Oceanispirochaeta sp. M1: one gene and its partner. The main gene of each other region encodes a partner of the protein of the gene in region 2 in a complex. Links are inferred from orthologs where the notes say so. Each region holds a gene or a part of one and is shown on either strand. Other genes may lie near its edges.

Evidence for each region.
Region 1: the proteins of trxA (region 2) and DV872_RS06110 are in contact, whole or in part, in an NMR structure (PDB 2IPA), measured with the Bacillus subtilis proteins. The link is inferred for Oceanispirochaeta sp. M1 from one-to-one orthologs.

What each region holds. Positions count from the first base shown.
Region 1 is NZ_QQPQ01000007.1:20,341-25,523, forward strand. What follows is about bases 1-2,695. They hold DV872_RS06110 (arsenate reductase ArsC), read left to right. Parts: upstream 1-987; coding sequence 988-1,404; downstream 1,405-2,695. Other genes in these bases: DV872_RS06100 (FHA domain-containing protein), read left to right, coding at 1-223; DV872_RS06105 (GntR family transcriptional regulator), read left to right, coding at 235-972; DV872_RS06115 (hypothetical protein), read right to left, coding at 1,399-2,695. Outside these bases: more of DV872_RS06115, read right to left, coding at 2,696-4,074; DV872_RS06120 (hypothetical protein), read left to right, coding at 4,215-5,060; DV872_RS06125 (hypothetical protein), read right to left, coding at 5,159-5,183. UniProt on the Bacillus subtilis protein: Catalyzes the reduction of arsenate [As(V)] to arsenite [As(III)]. In vitro, can dephosphorylate para-nitrophenyl phosphate (pNPP).
Region 2 is NZ_QQPQ01000002.1:175,052-182,777, forward strand. The notes cover bases 4,976-7,726. They hold trxA (thioredoxin), read right to left. Parts: upstream 6,636-7,726; coding sequence 6,315-6,635; downstream 4,976-6,314. Other genes in these bases: DV872_RS01960 (vWA domain-containing protein), read right to left, coding at 4,976-5,140; DV872_RS01965 (Ig-like domain-containing protein), read left to right, coding at 5,254-6,294; DV872_RS01975 (hypothetical protein), read right to left, coding at 6,740-7,498; DV872_RS01980 (AraC family transcriptional regulator), read right to left, coding at 7,708-7,726. Also shown: DV872_RS01940 (glycogen/starch/alpha-glucan phosphorylase), read left to right, coding at 1-2,220; DV872_RS01945 (DUF554 domain-containing protein), read right to left, coding at 2,250-2,954; DV872_RS01950 (hypothetical protein), read left to right, coding at 3,089-3,436; DV872_RS01955 (hypothetical protein), read left to right, coding at 3,542-4,006; more of DV872_RS01960, read right to left, coding at 4,016-4,975. UniProt on the Bacillus subtilis protein: Participates in various redox reactions through the reversible oxidation of its active center dithiol to a disulfide and catalyzes dithiol-disulfide exchange reactions.

The DNA of each region.
Region 1 (5,183 bases), on a different replicon or contig from region 2:
TACCATCCGCCTCCAGGACCCGGAAGTAAGCAGTATCCATTGCAGGATTTCTGTCCCCGAAGAAAAAACCTTTATTCTGGAAGATATGGAATCAACAAACGGAACATTCCTCAATAAAAAACCGGTTACGAAACCGACTCAGATTTTTTACAGTGACAGGCTAGTTCTGGGAAAAACTGTTCTCCGCTTCTTTCTGGAAGAATCTCTAAGTGATTCGGTTTAGGAGAAAGATCAATGGCCACCGGAAAATTACCAATACTTGTACAACAGACCTATGAAGATATTAAAGAGATTATTGAACGGGGAGAAGTAGAGGCCTCGGGGCAGCTCCCTTCGGAGAATATTCTCTCGGCTCAGCACAATGTCAGCAGAGCAACCGTAAGAACAGCACTGGCCAGACTCGAATATGACGGCCTTATCGTAAGGGTTCATGGAAAAGGGACTTTTGTCCGTGAAAAAACACTTAATCTGGAAACCTCTCTTAATGAGAAATGGGATTTCATCCCCATGCTTGAAGAGAACGGAAGAAAGGTAAAGATTGAGCTTATTGGAATACACCAGCGTTCGGCAGGATCAGAAGATGCCCACCTTCTGAATGTCAGACCCAATACTGAGATTGTTGAACTTAAACGGCTTTATCTGGCTGATGGAGCCCCTGTTATTTATTCTCGGAATATCTTTCCAAGAAATGCTCTGAGAAAAGGTGCCGACCCTGTACTTATGAATTATCAGTGCACTGCTTATGAACTTTTCAATGACTACTTTAATGAGGAAGCAGATAGCAGCCTGACGGACCTTCTCCCTGTTCTTCCTGATGAACAGATTGCGGCCCATCTTAAAATTGAGAAGACAACCCCTATATTTCTCTTTAAGGATCTATTTTTAACACAAAATGAACATATCCTCCTTGCAGGTGAAAACTTTATGCATGAGAATCTATTAAAATTGCGTTTTCTTAGTAACCCTAAGTAAGACACAGGAGATTTCATGAAAAAGAATATACTATTTCTATGTACCGGAAATTCATGCCGGAGCCAGATGGCCGAAGGCTGGATGAGAGAATTACACAGTGATGAATATAATGTCTATTCTGCGGGTATCGAGACACACGGTCTGAATCCCGCTGCCGTTAAGGTCATGGCGGAAGCGGGTGTCGATATCAGCGGACACAAGAGTACCCTTGCCACAGATTATAAAGAGATTGATTTTGATGTGGTAATCACTGTCTGCGGACATGCCGATGAAAATTGTCCTGTCTACCTGGGCAGAACAAAAAAAATTCATCACGGATTTGATGATCCTCCCCGCCTGGCAAAGGACATCGAAGATGAAGAGAAGAAACTTGATCCCTTCAGAAGAGTCCGGGACGAAATAAGAGATTATCTGAAAGATTTTACCCTATAGAAATGATGCATTCATAAAGACCAGCTGAAAAGCCGGTCTTTTTTCATCCAGCAGCCAGAGAAAACGAAAACCGAGATTAAATTCTCCCTGCTCCTGATTGGCTGCAGTCATATCAAGAGTAAGTTCTGTTCCAACGGATCTGTAATTCTGATCATCCCCGGCCAGATCTCCCTGAATCAGATAATCATAAAACAGATTCCCCCTGATCCTTTTGATATAGAGAAATGAACCTGCTGCGGCATCAGGATAGGCTATGGGAAAATCATAGTCTCCTGATACTTTCAGAGTTCGATATGCGACAGAGGAATCATAGCCCCTTGCAAAGGGGAAACGCAGAGAATAATTACCGCTCTGCTGTTCAAATGCCGCTCCGAAACTGAAACCTGCATTCCGGAAAAATCCAGGAGTATAGAGAATAGAATGAGTATAGTACTGATAAAACTCTGAAGGATCCGCAGGATTCATACTGCTGCCGCAGCGCTCATACACCCCCCACTTAGGTTTAATGGAACGGTAACTCCCCGGCAGGACGGCATATGCAATCAATCCGGTATTCACTGGAAAATAGTGGGCAGTCTCCTCTCCTTCAAGAGGAAGATAAGCTCTGATTCCAGCACTTACAGCAGGATTAAGATAAACGTCCCAGAGTTCTCTGCTCAGGTTCATGGGAAAGGAGAACATCATTCTGCTATATACATCAAACAGTTCGACTCCTGAGAGAACTCTGTAGTCCGCCGAATTTCTCAAACTTATAACAGGATAGAATCTCTGCCAGTCCATATCTAAAAAAGCGCCCCAGGTTTGCTCATTAATATCGTATTCCCCTCCTACAGACCAGTTGAAGGTTCCCATTATATTGGCAGACTGTAAATTGAAACGGAGGCCCGTCAGGGTTTCAAGGTTGGGAGAAATTCCCCAGCTGTGTATATTGAAAGCTGAGGCAAAAAGAGAATAGTCCTCAATCTCATCTTTACTGCTGTCATCTGCTGCAGAGTGAACCGACCAATCTCCCTCTCTTAGATACGGAAAGCTGCTCTCAGAATCTTCAACAGTCTTATCAAAGGGAATCCAGTTCTCAGGATTCAGCTCCAGGGCCACTGGAACAGATCCGTTTATTCCCCGGGTATCGGAGTAATAGAGTATATCCCCCCCTCTTTCAACATAGGGAAACCCTACGCCGAAAGCTCTGGAAGTCAGCTGATATTCCTCACTGCTCTCCAGATCCAGAGCCATGATATTTTCAAGCCCCCCGGCGTTGGATGCATATATAAGGTAGTTCCTCCAGGAACAGAGACGCTTAACCGTTTCATGGCTGTAATCTTTCTGAACATTGAATTCGCCACTCTCCAGATCCAGGGAGATGATGGCCCTTCCTTTTTCATTCTGCTGCAGGAAATAGAGAGTCTCTTCATCTTCTGACCAGGCAGGATAGGAGGGAAAACCCTCTTCGGGGACTTTATACTCCTTCAGGATTTCTCCATCTGACGGATTCAGAATACGGATGGAGCCCTCTCTTCTCCGGCTCCAGTAGACAGCAGCCAGACTCTCTCCTCCCGGAGAAAAGGCCGGAAAGAGTGTTCGGCTCTTTTTTGTCAGATACTTTTTCTTTCCAGTCTCCAGATCGTAACTGATCAGATCAGACCAGTTCAGAGATTCATACAGCATTGAAGGTCTGTTATAGGTCCAGATAATCTGCCTGCCGTTACTGCTCGCTCCCGCAAAGGGCTGGAGCCTCCGGATAGACTGCTCTTCCCCATCCTGAATTCTTAAGAGTTCAGACGGTTCAGCCAGAGAGTATTTACGAGCCAGTACTCCCCTTTCATCACTGAAGAGAACCTCATAGCGGCTGTAAATATTAGGAAGTTCATTCAGGAGGAGACTGTCCTCTCTCAGTTCAAGAGCATTAATTTCTTCTTCCCAGTTCTTCTTCAGATCCTCCATCATATCCAGAAAAAGACGAGACCAGGATTTACCGCTAACCTTCTTTGCACCCAGATAGAGCCCGAAGGCAGGGAGGGGGATGGCAGCTGTTGTCTTCAGGATTCTGTTCCAGCTCTCCTCTCCATATTCACGGCGGATATAACTGGTCATAAAATATCCGAAACTGTATCGGTTGGGATAATATATTTGATATGAACGGTTCACAAACTGCTGGTAAGAGTAATCACCCTCCAGACTCATCACCTTAAGCTGCTCATAAAATGCGGGATCACGCCCTCTACCGCCATCGGAGTATATGGTTTCTGCAGAAACAGCATCTCCTTCCAGAAACCAGCGTGGGATAGATAGATGGATTCCTCCGGTCTGAGCCAGTTCTCCCCCGATATAATAAAGGAAGCGGATAAATCTCATATTCATGGAATCCATCTGTACCATATGCCTTGTTTCATGAAGTCCAAGAAGATCATACCAGTCCAGTGTTGAGAGACCTTCCGCCGCAGGAGTTCCATACCAGACCCCTTTTCTGGGCGGCATGGCGACATAACCGTTACTGACCATTCCTGAATTTGTCAGAATAAGGGGCCAGCGGGTCTGTTTTCCACTGCTGAAATCCAGGCTCTCTCTCTTGTAAACTTCATCGATTTTTTCAGCCAGAACCAACGCTGTTTCACTCAGTTCTTCCGGAAAAATGAGGAGAATGTGTTCTTTTTCGATTTTTTGCCAGTTCACTCCGGGGGAGTATTGTGCGGAAAGAGGAAGGATGAAGATGAGAAAAAGAACCGGTACTTGGATTAATCTTTTTAAAGGCATTATAATCATCCTCATTAAGCGGACACTTTAAGATCTCTTCACCATTATGGAGTAAAGATATGATAAAATCAAAAGTAACCGCCCTTGATCACAAGGAAATAAAAAACAAAGGTATTCAGATGAAAAAAATTTTATTGCTTTCCCTTGCAACCTTCTTTCTTGCAGGCAGCCTTTTTGCCGAAACAACAAAGACCATTATAATTGAGAATTTTCTCGAAGAGACAGTCTACTATCTCTATCTATCTCCCGTTGATGAAAGGGAATGGGGAGAAGACAGACTTGGTGATGATCTCTTTGATATGGGCAGCACTATAGAAATCGAGATTACTTATGATGAATCTCAACCCATATATGACCTGATGGCGGAAGATGAGATGGAACAATCATACCGCATTGAAGAGATAAATCTGAATGAGACAAATTTCATTTCAATAAGCCCTGAATCTTTCCTTCCCTTCGGAGGACGAAATCCTGTGGTCAGAGAGATGACATTCAGCAATGAAACAGGGGAGGATATCTACTATCTCTATGTTTCTTCCAGAGATTCCATGTACTGGGGAGAAGACCTTCTTGGTGATGAAGTATTGGAAAACGGCGCGACCATAAGCATCACGATTCCAATTGATGAAGATTATCCTGATAACGACATACTTGCAGAAGGTGAAACCGGTTCATCATATGAACTGATGGACTTTAATATGCTTGAAGAAGATTTTTTCAGTATAACGTCTGATGATTTGAGTCAGTCCGGTGATGATTACAGTGACTATGACGACTATGATTATGATGATTACGATAATTCAAATGGTAATGACGAGTATCTTCAGGGGTATAAAGACGGATTTACAGATGCATGGAAGGAAGCATACAGCCAGGGATTTCAGGCTGCCATGGAACAGAACTGATTTATATAAAATAGTGATATATGATCCTCTTCTCAGGGGATCATTTTTTTGATATGAATCATATTGCATTCAGACCAGTTCACACACCAATGTTTCCCCTAGCTCAGTTTTGCCAGTCTTCTG
Region 2 (7,726 bases):
CTTCTTCAGGATAATAAAGACAAGGTCAGAAGGCTCTATTATTTTTCTGCCGAGTATCTGACCGGCCGCCTTCTGAATCAGAATATTCTGGCCCTGGGTATCAGGGAGGAAGTAGTCCGAATGGCTGCCGATCACAATCTGGATCTGACACAGATACTTGAAGAGGAAGCGGACCCGGGTCTTGGTAATGGTGGACTCGGACGTCTTGCCTCCTGCTTTATGGATTCACTTGTACATCTGGATCTGCCGGCGACAGGATATGGAATATGCTATCGCTTCGGTCTCTTCAGACAGGAAATAAAAGATCACAGACAGATAGAACTTGCCGATGACTGGCAGAACGATGACCATTGGGGAACAGAAGACCGAAATACCCGCTACACCATCCCCCTGGGGGGATCAGTTGATATCAGCTGCACAGATAGGGGAGAGCTGAAGTTCCACCTGAAACCGGCAAGAGAATTCATAGCCATACCCGTTGATTATCCGGTAAGCTCAACAAACAGTGACCGTGTACACCCCCTCCGTCTATGGAAAGCGGAATCTCCGGAAGGATTCCATCTGGACAGATTCAATAAGGAATTTCATTCTGAGGCATGGGCTTCAATCAATGAAGCTGCCTCCCTGACAGCTGTACTCTACCCGGGAGATCAGGGAGAACGCGGGAAAAAACTCCGATTAAAACAGCAGTACTTTTTTGTATCCGCATCATTACAGGATATGATGGCTTCATACCGAAAGAATCATGGAAACTCATGGAATGATTTTCCAGACACAGCAGTGATCCAGCTCAATGATACCCACCCCGTACTTGCCATCCCCGAACTGATGCGTCTGCTTCTGGATGGAGAGGGACTAACATGGGATGAAGCGTGGAATATCTGCCAGAGGATCTTTGCCTACACCAATCATACAGTTCTGGAAGAGGCTCTTGAAAAATGGCCTGTTAAATATATCAGAGATCTGTTCCCGCGGATTATGCTGATTCTTGAAGAAATTCAAAGACGTCTGGAAGAGACCCCTCATGCACCTCGGATAATCAATAACGATACTGTACACATGGCGGCACTGGCAGCCCACGGCAGCTTTTCTATAAACGGAGTAGCTGTACTCCATTCTGATCTCTTGAAACAGACCGTCCTGAAAGACTGGTACACCCTCTACCCCGAACGCTTCAATAATAAGACAAATGGAATAACCCACAGACGATGGCTGATGCAGTGCAATCCCAGACTCAGCACATTGATCAATGAACTCATAGGCACAGACTGGCATAAAGATCCTTCAAAATTATCCAAACTCAGGGGTTTTGATGATGATTCGGTTCTCCAGAGACTTTCAGAGATAAAAAGCGCCAATAAGGCTGATTTTACCCGATGGCTGAAAATAGAGAAGGGTCTTATTGTTCAGCCGGATTCTCTTTTTGACTTCCAGGTTAAAAGAATTCACGAATATAAAAGACAGCTTCTCAATCTTTTCACAGTACTGTCCCTCTATATAGATATAAAGGCCGGGATTCCTACAGGGAGCACTCCCCATACGTTCTTTCTGGGAGGCAAGGCGGCTCCGGGCTATGTGATGGCCAAGGAAATTATCTACTTCTGCGGACGTCTTTCTGAAACTATAAACAATGATCCCCTCTGCAGGGACAGACTTTCACTCCATTTTCTTCCGGGATACACCGTCAGTATGGCAGAAAAGATCTTTCCGGCTTCCGAGCTTTCACAGCAGATATCCACAGCCGGAAAAGAAGCCTCGGGCACAGGAAATATGAAATTCATGATGAATGGGGCTCTCACCCTGGGAACCCATGACGGTGCCAATATTGAGATATTTCGGGCGGCAGGAGAGGAGAACAACTTCCCCTTCGGCATGAAAACTGAAGAAGCCGTCAGCTGCAGAGAAACATACAACCCCGGCAGTTACCTTGAAAGGAATGAATTTGTACAGAGAATCATAAATGCCCTGAATCAGGGTATCCTGGGAGACCCTTCAGCATTCAGAATTATTCTGGATAATCTGCTTAATCATGACCCCTATTTGGTACTGCCCGAAATTGAATCGCACAGCCGGGCTGTCCGTAATGCGGAACTTCAGTATGACGATAAAAAGATATGGAATAGAAAGAGTCTTCAGAATATAGCCGCTTCGGGAATTTTTTCATCCGATAGAACCATCGCTGAATATGCTGCTGAGATCTGGCGGCTCACACCACGCTAAAAAACTATTATTCCTGAAGATCTGCTCTCTTAAGAAGTGAACTGGGCGATATAGGGATCTGCAAGCTGAAACAGAATAATCAGCACTATGGCAGGTATAAAGTTTGCCGTCTTTATTTTTTTCAATTTGAGCAGGTTGATTCCGATCATCATTATCAGACAACCACCCACGGCGGAAACCGCATGAATCATGGATTCATCAACATAAGGAGCCACCCATGTTGAAAGAATAGTCAAAGCTCCCTGAACAATCAGGACAGAAACAGCCGAGAAGGCCACACCCCATCCCATAACAGCAGCCAGAAGAACAGATACAGAGCCGTCCATGACAGATTTAAGAAATATAAGAGAATAGTCCTTTTCAATACCGGCCTTGAAAGAACCGACAATTGTCATGGCACCTACACAGAAAAGAACCGTGGCATCCAGAAAGCCAAGTGCAAACTGCCCCTCCCCCATCTTTCCCGGGAGTCTATTCTTAAGCCACTCTCCCATCTTCAGAACAAGATCTTCAAGCCCCATCCAGGTTCCCAGAAGCCCGCCGACAACGAGGGAGAAAACCATATAGAGTGCATTACAGTTTTCCTGTGCCATAGTGAAACCCAGAAGGAGTGTAAAAACTCCCAGGGCTGTAAAGACAACATTTTCATATTTATCATGGATTTTGCCTTTTAGAAGGAGGCCTATAAGAGCACCGATTAATATGGCTAGGGCGTTAACTACTGCTGCAATCATGGAGTGATTCTACCCCGTCAAATAAAGAATGAAAAGCTAATATGAGTTCTTTCTTAAACTTAAGGCCAATTGAGCCGACAATCAAAGAGAACAGCATAAACGATTACCAGCGCACAACAGGAGGTGTACATCTCATGTACAAAGATACTAGCATCAGCCCAACTCATAGCAATCCGGAAATACCGGTAAGCGAACATGCAGGAGAAAATACTGCAGATAAGATCTATTGCGCCAACTGCAAGCACTGTAAACTGATTAGATCCAGTACAGGAAACAACGATCAGTACCAATTGCGTGTACGCTGCGATGCAGGGAAATGGAGAAAAAAGCTGGGGGAAGAAAAATTCTATAAATACTTTACCGTAGCCCGCAGAAGTACTGAAGATTGTGACCTCTATGAACCCATGGGAGATACTAAAGCCTTTCTGAAAGAACTCAAGAAAACCCTGCCGATTAAAGACGAAATTTATATCCATTCATGATATCACAGGCCTGATTCCGAGAAACCTTTCTCTGAAAATGGCTGTGAACTTGAAAATGCACTTCCTGTAGAGTATTATGATCCCCATATTTTGATGAGGGATCTAATGCGAAAATATACCATCTATACAATTATTCTTATTATGACGGTCTTATCTCTTTCCTGTCAGTCCGTACCTAGAGCTGTTAACCAGGGCTGGTCAGAAGAGATGTTCTTCAAACAGGCACAGCAGTCCATCGATGATGGGCAGCTCAGTACTGCCCTGTTTTATTACGAAGTATTTCTAATCCGTTTTCCGGAAAACCATGCCAAAGTGATTGCTGCTGAATATGAGAGAGCTATTCTTCATAAGAAGCTGGGTGCCGAAGATCTGGCTATTCAGGGACTGAGGAAGGTTCTGGACAGTTATGAAACCAGCAGTTACGTAATTCTCTACCCGCCCCGCTATAAAGTGCTGGCAGAGAAGGTTCTGGCAGGTCTGGAAGGACGTCCTGAAGAGGCTATTGATCCGGAAAAATACCCGGCCCGCAAACCGAGCGCCGATCAGGGCAGCGGACCAGGCTCCAGATAAGTACTTCAGTCAGTATTCTGACGGGAGCAGTATTGGATAAATTGAAATTCCAAGATCTGCTGCCGCAGAGTATACCATCTCCTTGGTGATGCTTCCCATGGGAATCTCATGGGGAGGAGCGTCTCCGATCTGGATAATAATCCGGTGATCTCCAGTCCATTCATAGTTGGAAATCCCACTGAATATACCTTCATAGACAGCTTCGGGGATATCTCGCCCCCCTGAAACCGTAATACGGTTAAGCTGCCACTGCACCTGATCAAGATCTTCAAGGAAAGGTATCTCCTTAGTCAGATATGCTTCTTTATAATCCCTGTACATAACAATACCGATTCTGAAGGAATCAAATCCTTCTATATGACTTTTTACCAGAGGAACAAGCTTCTTCTGAATGAAGTTGATATCGTTTTTCATACTGACTGTAGTATCCACAACCAGTACCACATTAATAGTTCCGCCCTCTACAGAGGTGATTATCCTGCCGATTTTATCTACAGCCTCATCACCGTCTTCAGCACGGATAAATTCACCGCCAGTCATGATGGCAGCTTCTTCCATAATATCTTCAAGTTCCTTTTCCACTTCCGCCACAATAACAGGAGGAGGCAGCTCTTTTATCTTTGAGGACAGAACAAAGGGATTATCCTGATAGGCTCCAGAATAGTCAGCATAGGGCATCTCGAAGGATCTTATATTCAGCCATGTTCCCTGACGCAGTTCAAACTGCCCTTCCCTGCTCCATGAATAACCATATGTGAGATGAAGAGGAACAAAAATCTGAAAAGCCATGGCTCCCAGAATCTCGTTATATACGGGAGAAGAATCTATAAGGTAGTAATAACCGCTGTCATTGGGGAGAATCTCACCGTTAAGCATGCGGGGTTCATCTCCGTTAATCTCGTTATACTCATAAGGCCGCAGAGCAAAAGAGTCTCTCTGCTTTTCAGGGTCGGCAGTGGATTCAGTAACAAGAACAGAGTTCATCCCCTCCCGCTGCTTTATCCAGAGATGAAACCCCTCATCTTCCACCATATCGAGATATACATCTCCCGGTTCAATTAAAAGTTCCTGAGAACTCAGCGGAACGAGGATGCATGTTGTAATAAATAAAAAAATGGCTATACCTTTTCTCATGTTATATTTATCGGCCCTTTTTCGCCCTTCATGATGAGATTTTCTCAGGAGTTTTTATAGATTTTGAAGCAGGAGTTCAATTTTCAGAGTATTGACAGCAGGAGGCTCCCCATATGCTCAATATTCCATATAAAAAAGTTCTGAAACTCACTGTGCCTCTGATCTGTATTTCTCTCGCAGGCTGCTCTCTTCAATACAGTGATGATATTCTGACTGAACCCGACCTTTCTCCTCCGAGACTTCTGGAAATCAGCCCCACAGAAAGTCCGGAAATCAGGATTCTATTTGATGAGGCTGTTTATCCGGAAAATGAAAATATAACCCTTGATACAGGAGACATGGCCGGTCTCAGCACAGTTGAAGAAAATACAATTGTACTTCTTCCGGAAAAGGCTCTAATTCCGGGAAAGCAGTACAGGGCGGCACTGACGGTGGAAGACAGCAGCGGAAACAGCTGCCGTTTTGTTCTTCCCTTCTGGGGATGGAATCCGAATATCCCGGATCTGTTGATAAATGAATTTAATCCTGAGGGTTCAGGGAACAATCCTGACTGTATTGAACTTTATACAACCAAATCCGGAGACACCGCCGGTATGTGTTTATACTACGGAACAAAACAACATTATGAGTACCGCTATATCCTTCCTTCCCTCAAGCTGGAGACCGGTGAATATCTCATCATCCACTGCCGCCGGGAGTACACTGCCGATGAAATCTCTGAAAAAGATGACAAGACTCTGTCCACAGGAAAACTTAGTTCAGATGAGGCATGGGATATCTGGCTTCCCGAAGACTCGGGACTCTCAGGGGCCAACGGGATTATCAGCATCTATAATGCTCCCGAGGGGATACTACAGGACGGAGTTATCTATTCTGAGAGAAGCTCGGATCTTGAAGATGATACTCTTGGGTGGACCAGCAGGACATTTGATGCTGCGGCTGATCTTTATGAAGGGGGGTTCTGGATATTCAGTTCTGAACTGATTCCTCCCGAAGAAGCCATAGCCTCTCACTATACAACGGGAACAAGATCATTATGCAGGAGTAGTAATTCTGTAGATTCTGACAGGAAGGAAGACTGGCATACAGTCCCTACGGGCGGGAAGAGCTTCGGATCAGCCAACTCAGATGAGATATATGTAATCCCGCCCTGAGAACAGGACGAGAATTTGAATCAGACCAGATCCTTGAACATCTCTTCGATGGCATCCCGGGGGATTACACCGACATTCTGTTTTACAACTTCACCCTTATTAAAAACCATAAGAGTGGGAATACTCTGAATATTATATCTACCGGACGATTCAGGGGCATCATCTACATTTGCTTTGCACACCTTGATTTTACCGGCATATTCTTCAGCAACTTCGGCGATTAGGGGACCTAGCATTTTACAAGGTACACACCACTCGGCCCAAAAGTCGATCAGGACGGGAACATCAGACTTCAATACTTCCTGCTCAAATGTTTCATCCGTAAGGATTACTTCTGACATATAATTATCTCCTTAATACCTGGCCTTTTCAGCTCGAAGTATTTTTAAATAGTTATGATTCCATAATATTGTATCTGAGACTTTGATTCGTATTTTGATTTTACTCAGAATCTCTTCAAGTCTTTCAGTCTGAAATCACTTATTATATTTTCAACATAATTGAACGCAATTTCAACACTTTCGTCCATTAATCCGCGATCCTGGCACTCAAGTAGTATATGTCTGAGTTCATGAAGGAAAAAAGAGGCTCTTTTGATGCATTCCTGAGCCTCACGGAAGAGTTCTGACGAATACTTACCCTTCTGCTGTAACAGAAAGAGATAACGATCCAGCTCCGGAGGTACATGATCCCCACCCACTGTGGTCATTCGCAGAAGCCGATTTTCAAGATTATAGCTGACAGTTGAGGAATGTACCTTTCGGATAAACTTGGAAAGGGTTCTCCAGTGATTCTTATCCAGCTCATTAAGAGCTCCGTAAAGTTTCTTTACTTCCACCGAAGCATCATCATTTATTTCAATCTCAGGATAGGACTCTATCTTCCTTTCAAGTTCTTCCATTATCTGATCGGCAAAGCCTTTTTTATTGGTTGAAGCCGGTTTAGCGGCACTGACTTTCTTACGGCTTGCTTCATCTTTTCTGCCTTTGATAAGAGCCTGCAGATGTTCGATTTCATCTTTAATAAAACGGGTAAGATTAACCCGGGCATGAAGAGCAGTTATATACCTGTCCTCAAATCCGGTTTTTTCATCAATGGGGGTCATATAACTTATAATGTAGTCATCATAGGTTTTTCGAATTCTGACAAGAGCGTCCTGAATTTCCTTGTCACTCAGCTTGTCGCTTTTTTTGCGTTTAAACATCAATTACAGTATCAGTCTTTTTACAGTTCTGGTCAATTAAGAGTCGGGATCAAAGACTACTTTAGCTGTGGGTTTCAGAGTAAAACCATTATGTTTAATATTAATAATCATACAGCTTCACAAATAAAATTATTGTAGTATTATGAAAGAGCATAAAATAAAAAGTAGTATATTATTATATGGCTTATCATCAATACAGAAAACTACCATTATTCCTCCCGGAACTCT